Regions from separate parts of the Micromonospora sp. NPDC049529 genome, predicted to be linked through region 2. Evidence: riboswitches for the same ligand, from Rfam matches in the RefSeq annotation. Region 2 holds a riboswitch; the other holds the start of a gene.

Region 1 (7,393 bases), on a different contig from region 2:
GAACACCTCGGCGGGCGGGCCCGCCTCGATCACCCGGCCCCGGTCCATGAAGACGACCTGGTCGGCGACCTGCCGCGCGAAGCCCATCTCGTGGGTGACCACCACCATGGTCATCCCCTGCGATGCCAGGTCCGCCATCAGGGCCAGGACACCCTTCACCAGCTCCGGGTCGAGCGCCGAGGTGGCCTCGTCGAAGAGCATGACCTGCGGGGACATCGCCAGTGCCCGGGCGATCGCCACCCGTTGCTGTTGGCCGCCGGAGAGCTGCACGGGACGCGCCTCGGCCTTGTGTCGCAACCCGACCACGTCCAGTTGGCGCAGGGCCACCTCCACCGCCTCGTCCTGCGGCAGCCGCTTGAGTTGCCGGAGCGCGAGCGTCACGTTCCGCAGCACGGTCATGTGCGGGAACAGGTTGAACTGCTGGAAGACCATGCCGATCTGCTGTCGCAGGACGTTCGGGTCGCGCCGCAGCACGCTCGTACCGTCCAGGAGCACGTCGCCCCGGTCCGGCTCCAGTAGGCGGTTGATGGTGCGCAGCAGGGTCGACTTGCCCGAGCCGGAGGGACCGATGACACAGGCGGTCTCGCCCCGGCCGACGTCCAGGTCGACCCCGCGCAGCACCTGGTGGCGGCCGAACGCGAGGTGGACGTCGCGGGTGGACAGACTCACCGACCCGGACGCCGTCTCGGTGGCCGACGGTGGGCTCACTTCTGTCTGACCGGACTCAGGCACGTGCTGTCCCTTCTCCCACGGTGGAGTTCGCGGTGCCGGTGGAGAGGCTGTCGTTCTGCTCCTCGTCGGGACCGCTCGTACCGGCGTTGCGCAGCCGGCGGTCGATCCCGTTCACCGCGTGCGTCAGCGGGACCGTGATGGCCAGGTAGAACAGGCCCGCCAGGAGCAGCGCGGACTCGTTGCCGGTGTTGGCGGCGTAGTCCTGGCCGACCCGGAACAGGTCCCGCTGACTGGCCAGCAGACCGAGGAAGTACACGAGGCTGGAGTCCTTGATGAGCGCGATCAGCTGGTTGACCCACGCCGGCAGGATCCGCCGGACCCCCTGCGGGATGATCACCATCCGCATCGACGTCCGGTAGGACAGGCCGAGCGCCCGGCATGCCTCCAGTTGGCTGGCCTCGACGCTCTGGATGCCGGACCGGAAGATCTCACCGATGTACGCGGCGGCGATCAGCGACAGCGCGAGAATGCCGAGCGGGTACGGGTTCGGTCCCCACCAGGCCATCCCGATCGGCGCGAGCCCCACCCCGATGAGCAGGATGGTGACCGCCGCCGGCAGGCCCCGGAACACGTCCGTGTAGATCCGGGCCGGCCAGCGCAGCCAGCGGGTCCGAGCCAGGCCGGCGACGGCGAGCAGCATGCCGAGCAGGGTGCCCACGATGGCCGAGATCAGCGCAAGCAGCAGAGTGTTGCGCAGTCCGACCGTGAGCATCTCGGGCAGGGCTTCCCGCATCGAGTCCAGGTCGAAGAAGGTTTCCCACAACGTCCTGAAAGTGTCCATCGCCTACCTGTCTCGGACCCGTTGGTCGGTCATCGTCGGATCAGGCAGAGGGGGTCGCGGCCGGGCTGGCGTTGACCGCCGGGTAGGCGACGTTGCCGCTGCCGGGCTTGAAGGTGTCCGGGACCGGACGTCCCGGGTAGTACTGCTCCTGCAAGCGGGTCCAGGTGCCATCCTCGATCACCTGGTCGAGGCCCTTGTCCAGCGCCTCGCGCAGGGCGTTGTTGCCCTTCGCCACGGCGAACGCGGTCGGTGCCGAGCTGAGCTGCTTCTCGACCAGGACGATCTTTCCGGCACTGTCCTGAGCGGACTTCTCGCCGATCTCGGCGGGCGAGATCCAGGCGTCGGCGGTCTTGGCCTTCAACTGGTTGATCGCGCCGTTGTAGTCCGGTACGCGAACCGGGTCGAGCCCTTCCTTGGTGGCGTAGTCGTCCTGGACGGTGCCCTGGACGACCACCACGCGGGCGCCCTTGAGCTGTGTGAAGCTCTTGATCGGCGAGCCGGCGGGCACGTCGAGACCGAAGTAGCCGAAGTCGTAACCGTTACCGAAGTCCACCGTCTTCTTCCGGGCCTCGGTGATGGTGATGGAGGAACTGCCGACGTCGAACTTGTGGTTGTTGACCTGCGCGAGCAGGGCGGAGAACTCGGTGCCGACGAACTCGACCTCCAGCCCCACCTTGCCGGCGACCGCGGTCAGCAGGTCGTTGTCGAAGCCGGTGAACTTGCCGTCCTTGAGGAAGACGTTCGGCGGGGCGTCGCTCAGCGTACCGACCCGCAGGGTGCCTGGTTGGAGCAGATTGTACGGATTATCCGCCGAGTCGGTGGACGACGACGAACCGCAGCCGGCGGCAACGCCGAGCAGCACGACAGCCGTCGCGGCGGAGAGCAGACGGGTGAGAACAGGTGACAGACGCATGTGCGCAAACTCCCAGAAAAGTGCACGCGGCATGGCTGCCGGAGGACCGGCAGGACATGGACGCGCGGCAGCCCGACCCGGACGGCGTGTTACCGCCGACTCGGGGGTGGTGGGGGAAAGATGCCGGCGCGACGGCTCGGCCGGCAGGTGGTGTCAGCCGTGCTGGCGACAGAGCATGGTGCTGGTACGGCACAGATCGACGTGCCGCCGCCACCAGTGCCAGGTGACGTGCAGCCGACTCGCTCGCTCGGCGGGCGTACGCACGGAAACACAACCTCCATCGGTCCTGGCGGTAGCACCCGCACCCGGCGGGGGGTTGCTGCGACGTCGACGAGCCAGGTCTCTCAGCCGCTCTGGATGGGCTGGGTCAGCTTACTGAACCCAGGGTGTTCCGTTCCAGCTGGATAGGCCCTGACTGCCTGTGGTGCTCACCACCCCGCCCGCACTGCCGGATGCTCAACCCGACGGCGTCGATTCCGACGATAAACAGCGCGGGCGGCCGGCGGCGGCAGATCAGTGGCCCGCGCGGCGGCGCATCCCCTCGGCCAGCGGGGCCCGGTCCAGGTCCCCGGCGGCGACGCGCCGGGCGATGGTGCGGCGCACGAGCGCGCCCGCGACGGACGGCAGGTGCCGGGCCAGGAACAGCTCGACCCGGCCGCGTCCGGTGGTGGCCACGTCGCGCCGGGCCCTGCGGGCGGTCGCCGTACGCAGGATCGCGTCGACGACCCCCTCGACGGGCTCGTACCGGGAGACGCCCCGCAGGGAGAGTCCCGCCTCGGCGGTGGGGTCGTGGATCGGCGACGCCACCATGCTCGGGTAGACCACGCTCACCCCGATGTGGGTGCCGACCTCCAGCCGCAGCGCGTCGGCGTACGCGACCAGGGCGCGCTTGCTGACGCCGTACCCGGCGGCGAGCGGGAGCGGCAGCAGGGCCATCCGGCTGGAGACGAACACGATCCGCCCCCGGTTGCGTTCCAGCACCGGGATCGCGGCCGCGGTGGTGTGCCATGCCGCCATCAGGTTGACCTCCAGTTGCCGGCGGGCCGCGTCGCCCGGCGGCAACTCGGCCGGGGCGGGTCCGCCGACACCGGCGTTGTTGACCAACAGGTCGAGCCCGCCGAGCTTCTCGATCGCCAGCCCGACCACGCCGGGTACGGCGGCGCCGTCGGTGAGGTCGCAGCCGAGGACCGGGGTGGCGCCGAGAACGCCGGCGCGCAGGTCGATGCCGACGACGCGGGCGCCGGCCAGCTCCAGCCGATCGCACAGCAGCCGACCGAAGGTGCCGCTGGCGCCGGTGACGATGACCCGCCTACCGTCGAGCCTGTCGCTCATCGTGGACTCTCCCGAACGTCGTCGGCCCGGTGCCAGCGCACACCCCGGCCGCGCCGGGTCCGGGTCGCGCCGTCGGCCAGCTCCTTCGCCGCGAGCGCGAGGTAGGCGTCGAAGTCGATGCGCATCGCGGGACGGCGGTCGCCCCAGCGGCCGTGGGCGGCCCGCAGTTCGGCGGCGATGTCGGCGGTCTGCGCGGCCGGGGCGGGCAGCGCGTACTCCCCGGCCAGGTGCGCGGCGACGAGCCGGGCCTGGGCCTCGACCACGGGCAGTGCCGAGCCGGTGGACTGCATCAGCCCGACGAACATCAGTCCGGGCGCCTGCTGGTGGAAGACATGCCGGAACAGTGGCAGCCGGTCGGCGCCCGCGCCGAGCAGCGCCGGTTCGAGGAAGGGCAGGTGGACGTCGTACCCGGTGCACCAGGCGACCAGGTCGACGGTGTCGGCGGTGCCGTCGGTGAAGCGGACGCGGTCGCCGTCGAAGCGTTCGATGCCGGGTCGTACGCCGATCCTGCCGTGGCTGATCCGCGACAGCAGCGAGTCCGACACGGTGGGATGGTCCCGGAGGAAGCCGTGCCTCGGCGCGGGCAGGCCGTAGTTCTCGGGACGGCCGACGGACAGGCGCAGCATGGTCTGGCTGACGCGCTGGCGCAGCCGCCACGGCAGGCGTTTCGCCAGTGCGCCGTTGAGGGTGTCCGCCGGCCGGCCGAGCAGGTGCTTGGGCACGATCCACACGCCGTGGCGCAGTGACAGCAGGGTGCTTGCCGCGACGTGGGAGGCGTCGACGGCGATGTCCATGGCGGAGTTGCCGCCGCCGACGACCAGCACCCGCCGACCGGCGAGCTGTTCGGGGTCGCGGTAGTCGCGGCTGTGCAACTGCTCGACGGTGAGGTCGCCCGGGTAGGTGGGGGAGGGTGGCCGGGGTCGGCTGTTGTGGCCGTTGGCGACGACGACGGCCTCGACGGGGACGGTGGTCGCGCCGTCGGGTCCCGTCGCGGTGACGCGCCAGCGCGCGCCGTCGCGGGTGACCTCGGTGACGGTGTGCCGCAGTCGTACCGCGTCCAGCAGGCCGAAGCGTGCCGCGTAGTCGTGCAGGTAGTCGGCCATCCGAGTGTGGTCGGGGTAGTCCGGCCAGTCGGTCGGCATGGGCAGGTCCGCGAATTCGGTACGGGTCCGCGAGGTGTTCAGGTGCAGGGTGCGGTACGCGCAGGAGTGCGTGCCGCCGTACGCCCACAGTCCACCGACCCGCGTCGCCGCCTCGTACGCGACCGCCGGCACACCCCGGTCGGCGAGTGCCTTGAGGGTGGCCAGCCCGGCCGGTCCGGCGCCGATCACGGCGACCCGTGGCTCCATGCCCGCCCCTCCACGAAATCCAACGTCTGGTGGATATTGCGCCCGGCCGGCGCCTGCGTCAAGCGCTTCGCCCATCGGGTAGGCGGGCGCGCAGGTCAGCGGGGCGCGTACATCCGGTCGAGCCAGCGATGGGCGAAGCTGCGGAAATCACGACGACGGCGGGCCCCGTCCGCACCGGACAGCAGGCCGACGACGTGGGCGTGGACGGACCAGACCAGGCTCCGTACGGCCAGGTGGGGTTGGGGTTCGCTGAGTATCCCGGCCGCGTCGGCATCGGTCAGCACCTGCTCGACCGCCCGGTAGAGCGGGGCGGAGTAGCGCTCGTCCAACTCGCCGTGGCGGTTGGGTTCCAGCCAACGCCGCAGCCAGAGGCCGGTCGTCTCGGGGTGGTCCTCCAGGAAGTCGACGAACACGTCGACCAGTTCGTGCAGGGCGGCCATGGCCGTACCCGCTCCGCCGGCCAGGCCCTCCCGGGCGGCGGCCACGGCCCCGGTCAGCACCACGCTCTCGGCCGCGAAGACCCGCGCGAAGCAGCTCTCGTACAGCGCCGCCTTGGTGCCCACGTGGTGGTGCACGGTGGCGACGTCCACGCCGCAGGCGGCCGCGATCTCGCGCATGCCGACCGCGTCGAACCCGCGCCGCGCGAACAGTCCCGCCGCCGTCTCGATGATCGTTTCGGGGGTGGTGTGCTGGTCGGTACGCCGAGGGCGGCCGGGTCCCCGGCGGGGTGTGGTCATGCGCCCCATCGTGCCCTACTATCCAGCGAACGTTGGATAACACCCGCGCGGCGCGGCGAGGAGACGGTATGGACGAGGCGGCGCGGCTTCCCCGCAGCGGCCTGCTCGCCTTCGCCGGTGGGTCGCTGGGCATGGGCACCTGGGTCACCGTGCCGGGCCTGCTGCTGCTCTACTTCCTCACCGACGTACTGGCGGTGGCGCCGCTGGTCGCGGGGATCGTCCTGCTGCTGCCGAAGATCGCCGACGTGCTGCTGCACCCGTGGATCGGGCACCTGTCCGACGCCGACCTGGCCCGCCACGGACACCGCCGGCTGCTCATGACCGTCGGGTGTGTCCTGCCGGTGGCCTTCGTCGGGCTCTTCCTGGTGCCGGGCGGGCTCACCGGCACCCCGGCCGCGGCCTGGGTCGCCGTCGCGTTCGTCGCGGGAAACCTGCTGTTCGCGGCGTACCAGGTGCCGTACCTGTCCACCCCCGCCGACCTCGCCATCGGCTACCACGAGCGCACCCGGTTGATGGGTTTCCGGATGGTGGTGCTCACCGTCGGCATCCTGCTCAGTGGCGTACTCGCACCGATGCTGACCGGTGGCGAGCACCCGACCCGTGGCGGCTACGCCCTGATGGGCCTCGTGCTCGGTGCGTCGATGCTGGTCGCCCTGCTGATCGGCATCACCGGCACCCGGCGACTGACCACGGCCGCCCCGACCCCGGTCACCGCCGCCGGGCACCGGGCGGCCGGTCTGCGTACGCTGCTCGTCGCACTGCGCGACCCGCAGTTCCGCTGGCTGGTCGGCTCCTACCTGGCCATGTCGACCACCACCCACCTGGTCCTGGCCGCCGTGCCCTACTTCGCCAAGTACGAACTCGGCCGCCCCGGCCTGACCACCGTGCTGGTCGCCGCGTTCGTCGCCCCGGCCCTGATCGCCACCCCGGTATGGGTCGTCGTGGCCCGCCGTACCGGCAAGCAGCCCGGACTGCTCGTCGCGCAGGGCGCCTTCGTCCTCGGATCGCTCGTGCTGGCGCTCGGCAACGCCGCCGGCCTGCCCGTGCTGGTCGGCGCGGTGGCGGTGCTCGGCATCGCGTTCGCCGCCATGCAGTTGCTGCCGTTCTCGATGGTCCCGGACGTCATCCGGGCCGGAGGCGCCGACGGCACCAGCCGGGCCGGCACGTACACCGGCGTGTGGACCGCGGCCGAGGCCACCGGCGGCGCGCTCGGCCCGTACGTCTACTCCGCCTGCCTGGCCGTCGGCGGCTTCCTCGCCAGCGGCGCGGGCACCGAGGTCGTGCAGCCGGAGTCCGCGCACACGATGATCCGGCTCGGCTTCGGCCTGGTCCCCGCGGCGCTGATGGTGGTCGCGATACTGCTCCAACGCCGGTACACGCTGGACCGCACGCTGCGCCGGGCCGAGAGCACCGTCGGGTGACGGCGGGGCGGATCCGGCGGGCCCCGAATCCGGTTGCCCGCGGCAGAGCCGGGGCATTCGTCAGCCGAGGAGCTGCTCACCGACCCAGCCGCCCGGTACGCAGCCGGGCGGGATGGCGAAGACCGCCG
Region 2 (7,393 bases):
CGGCGGCGATCCCGACGATCACCGCGAGCGGGTGGATCGCGACCGCCCGCCCCATGATCAGCGGTTGCAGGATGTGGCCCTCGATCTGCTGCACCCCGACCACCGCACCCGCGATGATCAGCGCGGTCACCGGACCGCTGTCGACGAGTGCGACCAGCACCGCGACCACGCCGGAGAGGGTGGCCCCGACGATCGGGATGAACGCGCCGAGGAACACCAGGGCGGCGAGCGGGAACGCGAACGGCACGTCGAAGATGACCAGGAAGATGCCGATGCCGACCGCGTCGATGAAGGCGACCAGCACGGTGGCGCGTACGTAGGCGACCAGGGTGGCCCAGGACGCGCGCCCGGCGTCGTCGATCCGCCACCGGGCGTTGACCGGCAGCAGCCGGACCAGGAACCGCCAGATCCGTTCCCCGTCGCGGAGGAAGAAGAAGGTCGCGAAGAGCACCAGCAGGGCGCCGGTGAGCAGCTCGAACAGGGTGGTGGCGGTGGAGAGCGCGCCGCTGGTCAGTGCCTGGGTGTTCTGGTCGATCCACTTCTGTGCTTCGTCGATGTACGAGTTGAGCTGGCTGTCCGACAGGTGCAGTGGCCCGGTACGGAGCCAGTTCTGGATCTGCCGGATGCCCTCGGAGGCGTTCTTGCTCAGCTCCGGCACACCGCCGACGAACTCGGTCACCACCCTGGTGAGCGTGCCCACCACCGCGGCCAGGCCACCGACGAGCACCAGTGCGGTGGCGAGCGAGCGCGGGAACCGGGCCCGGAGCAGCCAGCCCACGGCCGGGGCGAGCAGGGCGGAGAGCAGCAGCGCGATGATCAACGGGATGATCACGATGCTGACCATGCCAATGATCTTGAGCAGCGCGTACGTGACCAGGCCGATCGCCAACAGTCGCCACGACCAGGCCCCGGCGATCCGCAACGCCCTCGGCACCTCCGTGTCGTCCCGGCTGGACGTCGAGGAGTGCACCGACGCGACCTGGTCGCCGACGATCGGCGCCCGGGGCGGCGGCACCGGCGACGACGGCGGCTGCTCCGGCACCGGCGGATCGGCAGCCACGGGCACCCCCTCACCGACGGCCGGACGCGCGGCCCGGACCGAGGCTCGGCCGGACTCGTACGCGCGCCGGGCCCTCGCCCGCAACTGCTCGAAGCGGCTCAAGCACACCTCCTGGCTGGAGAACCGGCCCGGTCGAGGCTGGCTGGAAGACCGGCTCACCCGAGGCTGGCTGGAAGACCGGCCCACCTAAGGTAACCGGCAGGAACCTGGCGGAACGTTCCCACCGAGCCCTGAATTCTCCCCCAGTTTGCCCCCATCGGCAGCGCCGCAACCCTCCCGCCCGCCGTGACCTCGACCTCCACCGCCGCCGCTGGGGCCGCACGGTACCGTTCCGGTCGTGACCGCCGACCCAGACCTCGACAACGGCCTACCGATCCGCCTCCTGCACGACCGCGTCCTGGTCCGCCTGGAGGGAAGCGAAGGTGAACGGCGCTCGACCGCCGGCATCGTCATCCCGGCAACCGCCTCGATAGGCCGCCGACTCGCCTGGGCGACGGCGGTCGGTGTCGGCCCCAACGTGCGCTCGATCGTCTCCGGCGACCGGGTCCTGTTCGACCCGGACGACCGCTCCGAGGTGGAACTGCACGGCCGGGAGTACGTCCTGCTCCGCGAACGCGACGTGCACGCCGTCGCCGCCGAGCGGGTGAACACCGACTCGACCGGGCTCTACCTGTAACCACCCGGCGACTTGCCGTAACCGGGCTGACCGTAACCGGGCTGGCCGGTACCCGGCTGTCCGTACCCCGATGGCGGGCCGTATCCCGGTGGTGGGCCGTATCCCGGTGGGGGGCCGTATCCCGACGGCGGCGGGCCGTACGGGCCGTAGCCGCTCGGCACCGGCGGGGGCGTGAGCACCACCGGGATCGGCACCACCGGCTCCGCCGGCTCCTCGACCGTGCGCGGCACCCCGTCCGGGAAGTTCAGGTGGTAACGGGCCCCGTCCCAGACCCCCACCGGCGCCTGCGGATCCCGACCCACGAACGCCCACCGGTACGCCGTGATCGCGTCGAGCAACTGCCGCTCCTCGTACGCCGTACGGGCCCGGTCGGCCGGCTTGGTGTCCAGCCCGCGCAGCATCCCGTCGCGCAGCAGCGCCAGTCGGGTGGCCGAGAACTGGAAACCCCGCATCGCCCGCAGGCCCGGTTCACCGGCGACCCGACGAGCCCAGCGGCGGGCCGAGTGCCGCCGGCCGAGGCTGCCCAGCGCGGCCACCTCCGGCGGGCTGAGCCAGCCGGCGCGTACGTAGTCGGGCAGCCGCCGCTCGGTGAGCCGCCCCTCCCAGCCGCGCAGCCAGACCGCCAGCCCGACCATGCCGAGGAAGATCGGCACCATCACCCCGATGTAGCCGTAGAGCACTATCAGGTTCTGCCCGAGCGCCGCCGCCAGCGACGGCATCAGGTTCCACGTGCCGTGCAGCATCATCGCCGCCAGCAGTCCGGCCAACGGGGCGAAAATCCGGATCCGCCGGTCGGCCGAGCGGGCCGCGATGCCGAGGCCGATCCCGGTCATCGCGGTGAACAGCGGGTGGGCGAACCCGGTCAGCAGGATCCGGACGATGAAGATGGCGAAGACGTTCTGCACCCCGGTCGCCGGGCCGTACTGGTCCGCACCGGCGGCGTAGCCGTACCCGCCGAGGTAGAGGATGTTCTCCACCATCGCGAAACCGACCGCGGAAAGTCCGCAGTAGACGATGCCGTCGGTGATGCCGGACCACTCACGGCGGCGGAACAGCAGCAGCAGGAGCGGCCCGAGCGCCTTCGTCAGCTCCTCGATGAACGGCGCCCCGAGCACCGCGACCAGCGAGTCGGGCAGTCCCCACCCCGCGAACAGCTCGGCGGTCTCCCGGTTCACGTTCAACGAGGCGGCGGTGGCGACGAAGGCACCCCAGGCGAAGCAGAAGATCAGGTAGACCATCGGCTCCGGCTCGTACCGGTCCAGCCAGAGGAAGCAGGCGATCAACACCGGCACCGGCAGGATCGCCGCCGCCAGCCCGATGAGCAGTGCCTGGAGGCCGAGGTCGTCGCCGAGGGTGATCGCCATGTAGACCGCGCAGCCGGCGATCAGCAGGATCACCCCGGCCAGCACCAGCCCACGCCGCCAGGTGATTCCCCGCCCGGCGAACGTTACCGCCCGGGGCGGGATGGCGCTGACGGCCGGCGAGGGCAGCACGGCAGGCGGGGTCGGCGGCGGCGCATAGGGATCTCCGCCGGGCGGGGTGTCGGCCATGCCGCCAGCGTAGTCACCCGCGACCCGCTGGTCGGACCGCAATCCGCCCGGTTATGCTGCCAGCAGGTCACGAGTGCCAGCGACCAACGCATGCCAGCCCGAACAACGATCGGCAACCACCGGACGTTCGAGCGGACGGTGTGCGAAGCCCCAGCTTGCTGGCCGGCAACCCTCGTCGAGTTCGCGGTGGGGTGCCCTGGGTGATGACCGGGCCCAGCCCGATCCGGGTGCTGGGCAAGCGCGGGCCCCAACCCTCAGCAACCGGGGTCCCGGATTGCCGGAGGTCGTACCCATGCGTCCCACACCCGTACCCGTCTCCTCACCCGCCGTACCGCGCCCGACGGCCCCGACCGGGTCCGCCGCCGCACCGGCCGGGCCGCTCGACGTGCTCGGCGTTCCCGACCTGGTCAACCTCGACTACGCCGCCACCGCGCCGTGCGCCCGGGTCGCGGCCGACGCGGTGGCCGAGCTACTGCCCTGGTACGGCAGTGTGCACCGGGGCGCCGGGGCGCTCTCCCAGCGCAGCACGCTCGCCTACGAACGGGCCCGGCAGACGGTGGGCGACTTTCTCGGCACCCGCCCGGACGACGAAGTGATCTTCACCCGGAACACCACGGACGCACTCAACCTGCTGGCCCGCGCGGTCCCGGTCGGCACCACCGTGGTCACCTTCGGTGGCGAGCATCACGCCAACCTGCTGCCCTGGCCGAACACGGTACGACTGCCGGTGCCCCACTCGCCCGCGGCGGCCGTACGGGCCCTGAGCGAGGCGCTGCGCGAACTGCGCCGCGACACCGATCGGGCCGCGCCGGTCCTGGTGACCGTCACCGGTGCGAGCAACGTCACCGGCGAGCGCTGGCCGGTGACCGAGCTGGCCGCCGTCGCCCACCGGTACGGCGCCCGGATCGCGGTCGACGCCGCCCAGCTCGCCCCGCACGCACCGGTCGACATCGCCGAGTCGCAGCTCGACTACGTGGCGATCTCCGGGCACAAGCTGTACGCCCCGTTCGGCACCGGCGTGCTCGCCGGGCGGGCGGACTGGCTCGACGCGGCCCCGCCGTACCTGTTCGGTGGTGGCGCGACCCTCGGCGTCGGCACCGCCACCCACGACGTGCGCTGGGCGGACGGTCCCGGACGGCACGAGGCCGGCACCCCGAACCTGCTCGGCGCGGTCGCCCTCGCCGCGGTCTGTACCGCGCTCAGCGAGGCGGACCGGGACGAACTGCACGCCCGCGAGCAGGAGTTGCTGACCCGGTTGCGCAACGGCCTGCACGCCCTGCCGGGCATCGTCGAGCTGCGTACGTTCGACGCCGACACGCCACGGGTGGGCATCGTCTCGTTCGTCGTCGCCGGCCGGGATTCCGCCGATGTCGCCGCCGACCTGGCCCGGGGTCACGGAATCGGGCTCCGCGACGGACTGTTCTGCGCCCACCCGCTGGCCCGGCGGCTGCTCGCCGAGGCCGCCGGCCGCAGCGGTCGGTCCGACCTGCCGCCGACCGCGCTGCGCGCGAGCATCGGCCTCGGCAGTACCGCCGCCCACGTCGACGCACTCCTCGACGCCCTCGCCAAACTGGGCTGACCGCCCGCCACCGACCCGGCGCGCTGGTGCTCGGCGCGCTGGGCGCTGGTGCGCTGGTGCTTCGGTGCGCTGGTGCGCTGGGCGCTGCTGTCGGGCCGGTGCCCCGACCACCCGGGCCGCCGAGCCGGTCAGTGGGCCGCCGGGCGGGCGGTGTGGGTCGGGCTGGTCTGGGCACTCACCGCCTGGCGGACCAGGCGGTTCGCCTCGGTCCGCTCGACCCCGGTGGCCCGGAGCACGTCACTGGCCGTGGTCCGGACCTGGGCGACCACCACACTGCCGGAGAAGCCAACCCCCTCGTTGTACGCCCGCCCGGCGGCGGTGACCGCACGCAGCACCCGCTCCCGGGCGGCCTCCGGGTCCAGCCCGGCGCCGAGTTCCTGGTGCAGCAGCCGGACCGCGTCGGCCAACTGCCGTACCGCCGACGCCATCGCGGCCGGGATCGGCTCGTCGTCCTCCAGCGCGGTCACCGCCCGCCGGACCAGCACCCCACTGTTGTGTACGGCGTGGTTGATGTACTCGGCGCTTTCCGCGTACCGGGTCAGGGCCCGGCGTCGGTTCCACCGGGCGGGTGCGAGGGTGGCGGTCTCCCTGCCCCCCTCCAGCGCCTCCTGGAGGGTGTCCATGAACTCCTCCACCCGGCGCAGCCGCTCCAGTGCCATCGCGGCCCGGCCGGAGTCGTGTTCGCTCAGCGCGTCGGCGGTCACGGTCAGCTGTTCGGCCAGGGTCTCCAACGCGGGCCGGGCCGCCCGGTCCACGATCCGCAAAGGGTTGAGCGGCAGCAGCAGCGCCACCACGAACAGCCCCACCCCGCCGCCCACCAGCGCGTCGATGACCCGGGGAAACTCGACGTTGCTCATCTTCGGCGCCAACGCGACCAGCAGTACGGCGGTGGCGGCCGCCTGGGTAACCACGGCGACACTTCCGCCGAGGAAGATGGTGACGATGATGGACAGGGTGACGATCACTCCGAGCTGCACCGGTCCGCTGCCGACCACGATGATCAGCAGGTCCCCGATCCCGATCCCGACCGCGACTCCGAGGATCAGCTCGACGGTCCGGCGCAGCCGCTGGCCGAGCGAGGCGGCCAGCGTGCCCACCGCCGAGATCGGCGCGAAGACCGGATCCGTGTTGCCGAGGATGTCGTGCGAGATGTACCAGGAGAGCAACGCGGCCACGCCGGCCTGGAGGGCGAGCACGAAGTTGGCTCGGACGGCGTGCACCCGATCCTGCACCGTCGTCTTCGAACGCGCACTCAGCTCGCTCACTACGTGGTTGACCCGCTCGCTGTCAAGATCTGCGGCTGAGCGGACCTTGTTCCGGGCGGACTCCATGGCCGGGACTACCCACCATCGACCCGTTCAACCTCCAGCCGTGGCGGCGATCGGGGCGGTCGGATGACCGGGCTGACCGAGCGGTGGCGCACCGCCGCCCGGAACGCGGGTGCCACCGCCGCCGACTCCGCCCTGGACGATGCCGGCGGGGACCTGCTCCGGCGGTGGCGGGAGCCGCACCGGCACTACCACACGGTGGATCACCTGGTTGCCGTACTGGACGTGGTCGACGCCGAGGCGGGGTGGACCGGCGACGCCGACCCGGTCCGACTCGCGGCGTGGTGTCACGACGCGATCTACGACCCCCGGTCGCCGGGGGACACGAACGAGCGGGCCAGTGCCGCCCTCGCCACGGAGCTGCTGACCGGACTCGGCCTGCCGGCCGCGGCGGTGATCGAGGTCGAACGTCTGGTCCTGCTCACCGCCGGGCACCGGGTCGAGCCGACCGACCGGGCCGGGGCGCTGCTCTGCGACGCCGACCTGGCCATCCTCGCCGCTCCCGCCCCCGTGTACGACGAGTACGCCGCCGCGATCCGCCGCGAGTACGCCCACGTACCGGCCGAGAGCTTCCGTGCCGGCCGGGCGGCGGTGCTCCGGGACCTGCTCGACCTGCCCACCCGCTACCGGCTGCCCACCCTCGCCGCCCGCTGGGAACAACCCGCCCGCACCAACCTCACCCGCGAACTGACCCGCCTCGCCCCCTCACCCCCCGCCTGACCCGACCACTCTTGTAGAGAAAGAGTGGTTATCCGGCCCCGAATAGGCACTCTTTCTCTACAAGAGTGGCCATCCTCAACGGGAGCGGGGGGCGGGGGTTAGCGGGGTGGGTTGAGGTGTTTGGGGCGGCGGAGGTTGGCGGCGCGCAGGAGGCGGGCGATCTCCCGGCCGGGAACCACTCGGGCGCCGAGCCAGACCGCCATCGCGAAGCGGTTCTCCGGCAGGTCGTAGTGGTCCCGGTCGAACGCCCGGCGGGGTGCGCCGACCATCTCCGCGAAGACGTGCAGCTCGGCGTAGGACACGTCACTGACCAGATGTGACCAGAGTCGGCCACGGGCGGGCCAGGCGGGTGGGTCGACGTACACCATGGCCGTCACGGTAGTCCGGCGGCTAGCCTGCCACCCATGGCCCGATCCCCCCTGATCGACGACCTGCGCGCCGCCATCGGTACGGCCGCCGTGCTGACCGACCCGGACCTGC

Evidence for each region. Region 2 has a riboswitch for S-adenosylmethionine ahead of ACZ6QQ_RS24510 (aminotransferase class V-fold PLP-dependent enzyme). Riboswitches for the same ligand answer to the same signal wherever they lie in the genome.
Region 1: another riboswitch for S-adenosylmethionine. It lies ahead of ACZ6QQ_RS26345 (ABC transporter substrate-binding protein); the one in region 2 lies ahead of ACZ6QQ_RS24510 (aminotransferase class V-fold PLP-dependent enzyme).

Annotation. Positions count from the first base shown of each region.
Region 1 is NZ_JBVJHT010000016.1:27,223-34,615, reverse strand. Features, by position in the region: gene ACZ6QQ_RS26355 (amino acid ABC transporter ATP-binding protein) at 1-732, opposite strand, end outside; gene ACZ6QQ_RS26350 (amino acid ABC transporter permease) at 725-1,513, opposite strand; gene ACZ6QQ_RS26345 (ABC transporter substrate-binding protein) at 1,554-2,426, opposite strand; SAM riboswitch class I at 2,701-2,790, opposite strand; gene ACZ6QQ_RS26340 (SDR family NAD(P)-dependent oxidoreductase) at 2,940-3,758, opposite strand; gene ACZ6QQ_RS26335 (flavin-containing monooxygenase) at 3,755-5,107, opposite strand; gene ACZ6QQ_RS26330 (TetR/AcrR family transcriptional regulator) at 5,203-5,844, opposite strand; gene ACZ6QQ_RS26325 (MFS transporter) at 5,913-7,265, shown strand; gene ACZ6QQ_RS26320 (Dyp-type peroxidase) at 7,326-7,393, opposite strand, start outside.
Region 2 is NZ_JBVJHT010000014.1:73,330-80,722, reverse strand. Features, by position in the region: gene ACZ6QQ_RS24525 (AI-2E family transporter) at 1-1,162, opposite strand, end outside; gene ACZ6QQ_RS24520 (GroES family chaperonin) at 1,398-1,736, shown strand; gene ACZ6QQ_RS24515 (PrsW family intramembrane metalloprotease) at 1,727-3,286, opposite strand; SAM riboswitch class IV at 3,412-3,533, shown strand; gene ACZ6QQ_RS24510 (aminotransferase class V-fold PLP-dependent enzyme) at 3,579-4,865, shown strand; gene ACZ6QQ_RS24505 (FUSC family protein) at 4,994-6,130, opposite strand; gene ACZ6QQ_RS24500 (HD domain-containing protein) at 6,260-6,913, shown strand; gene ACZ6QQ_RS24495 (DUF4031 domain-containing protein) at 7,012-7,281, opposite strand; gene ACZ6QQ_RS24490 (FAD-binding oxidoreductase) at 7,318-7,393, shown strand, end outside.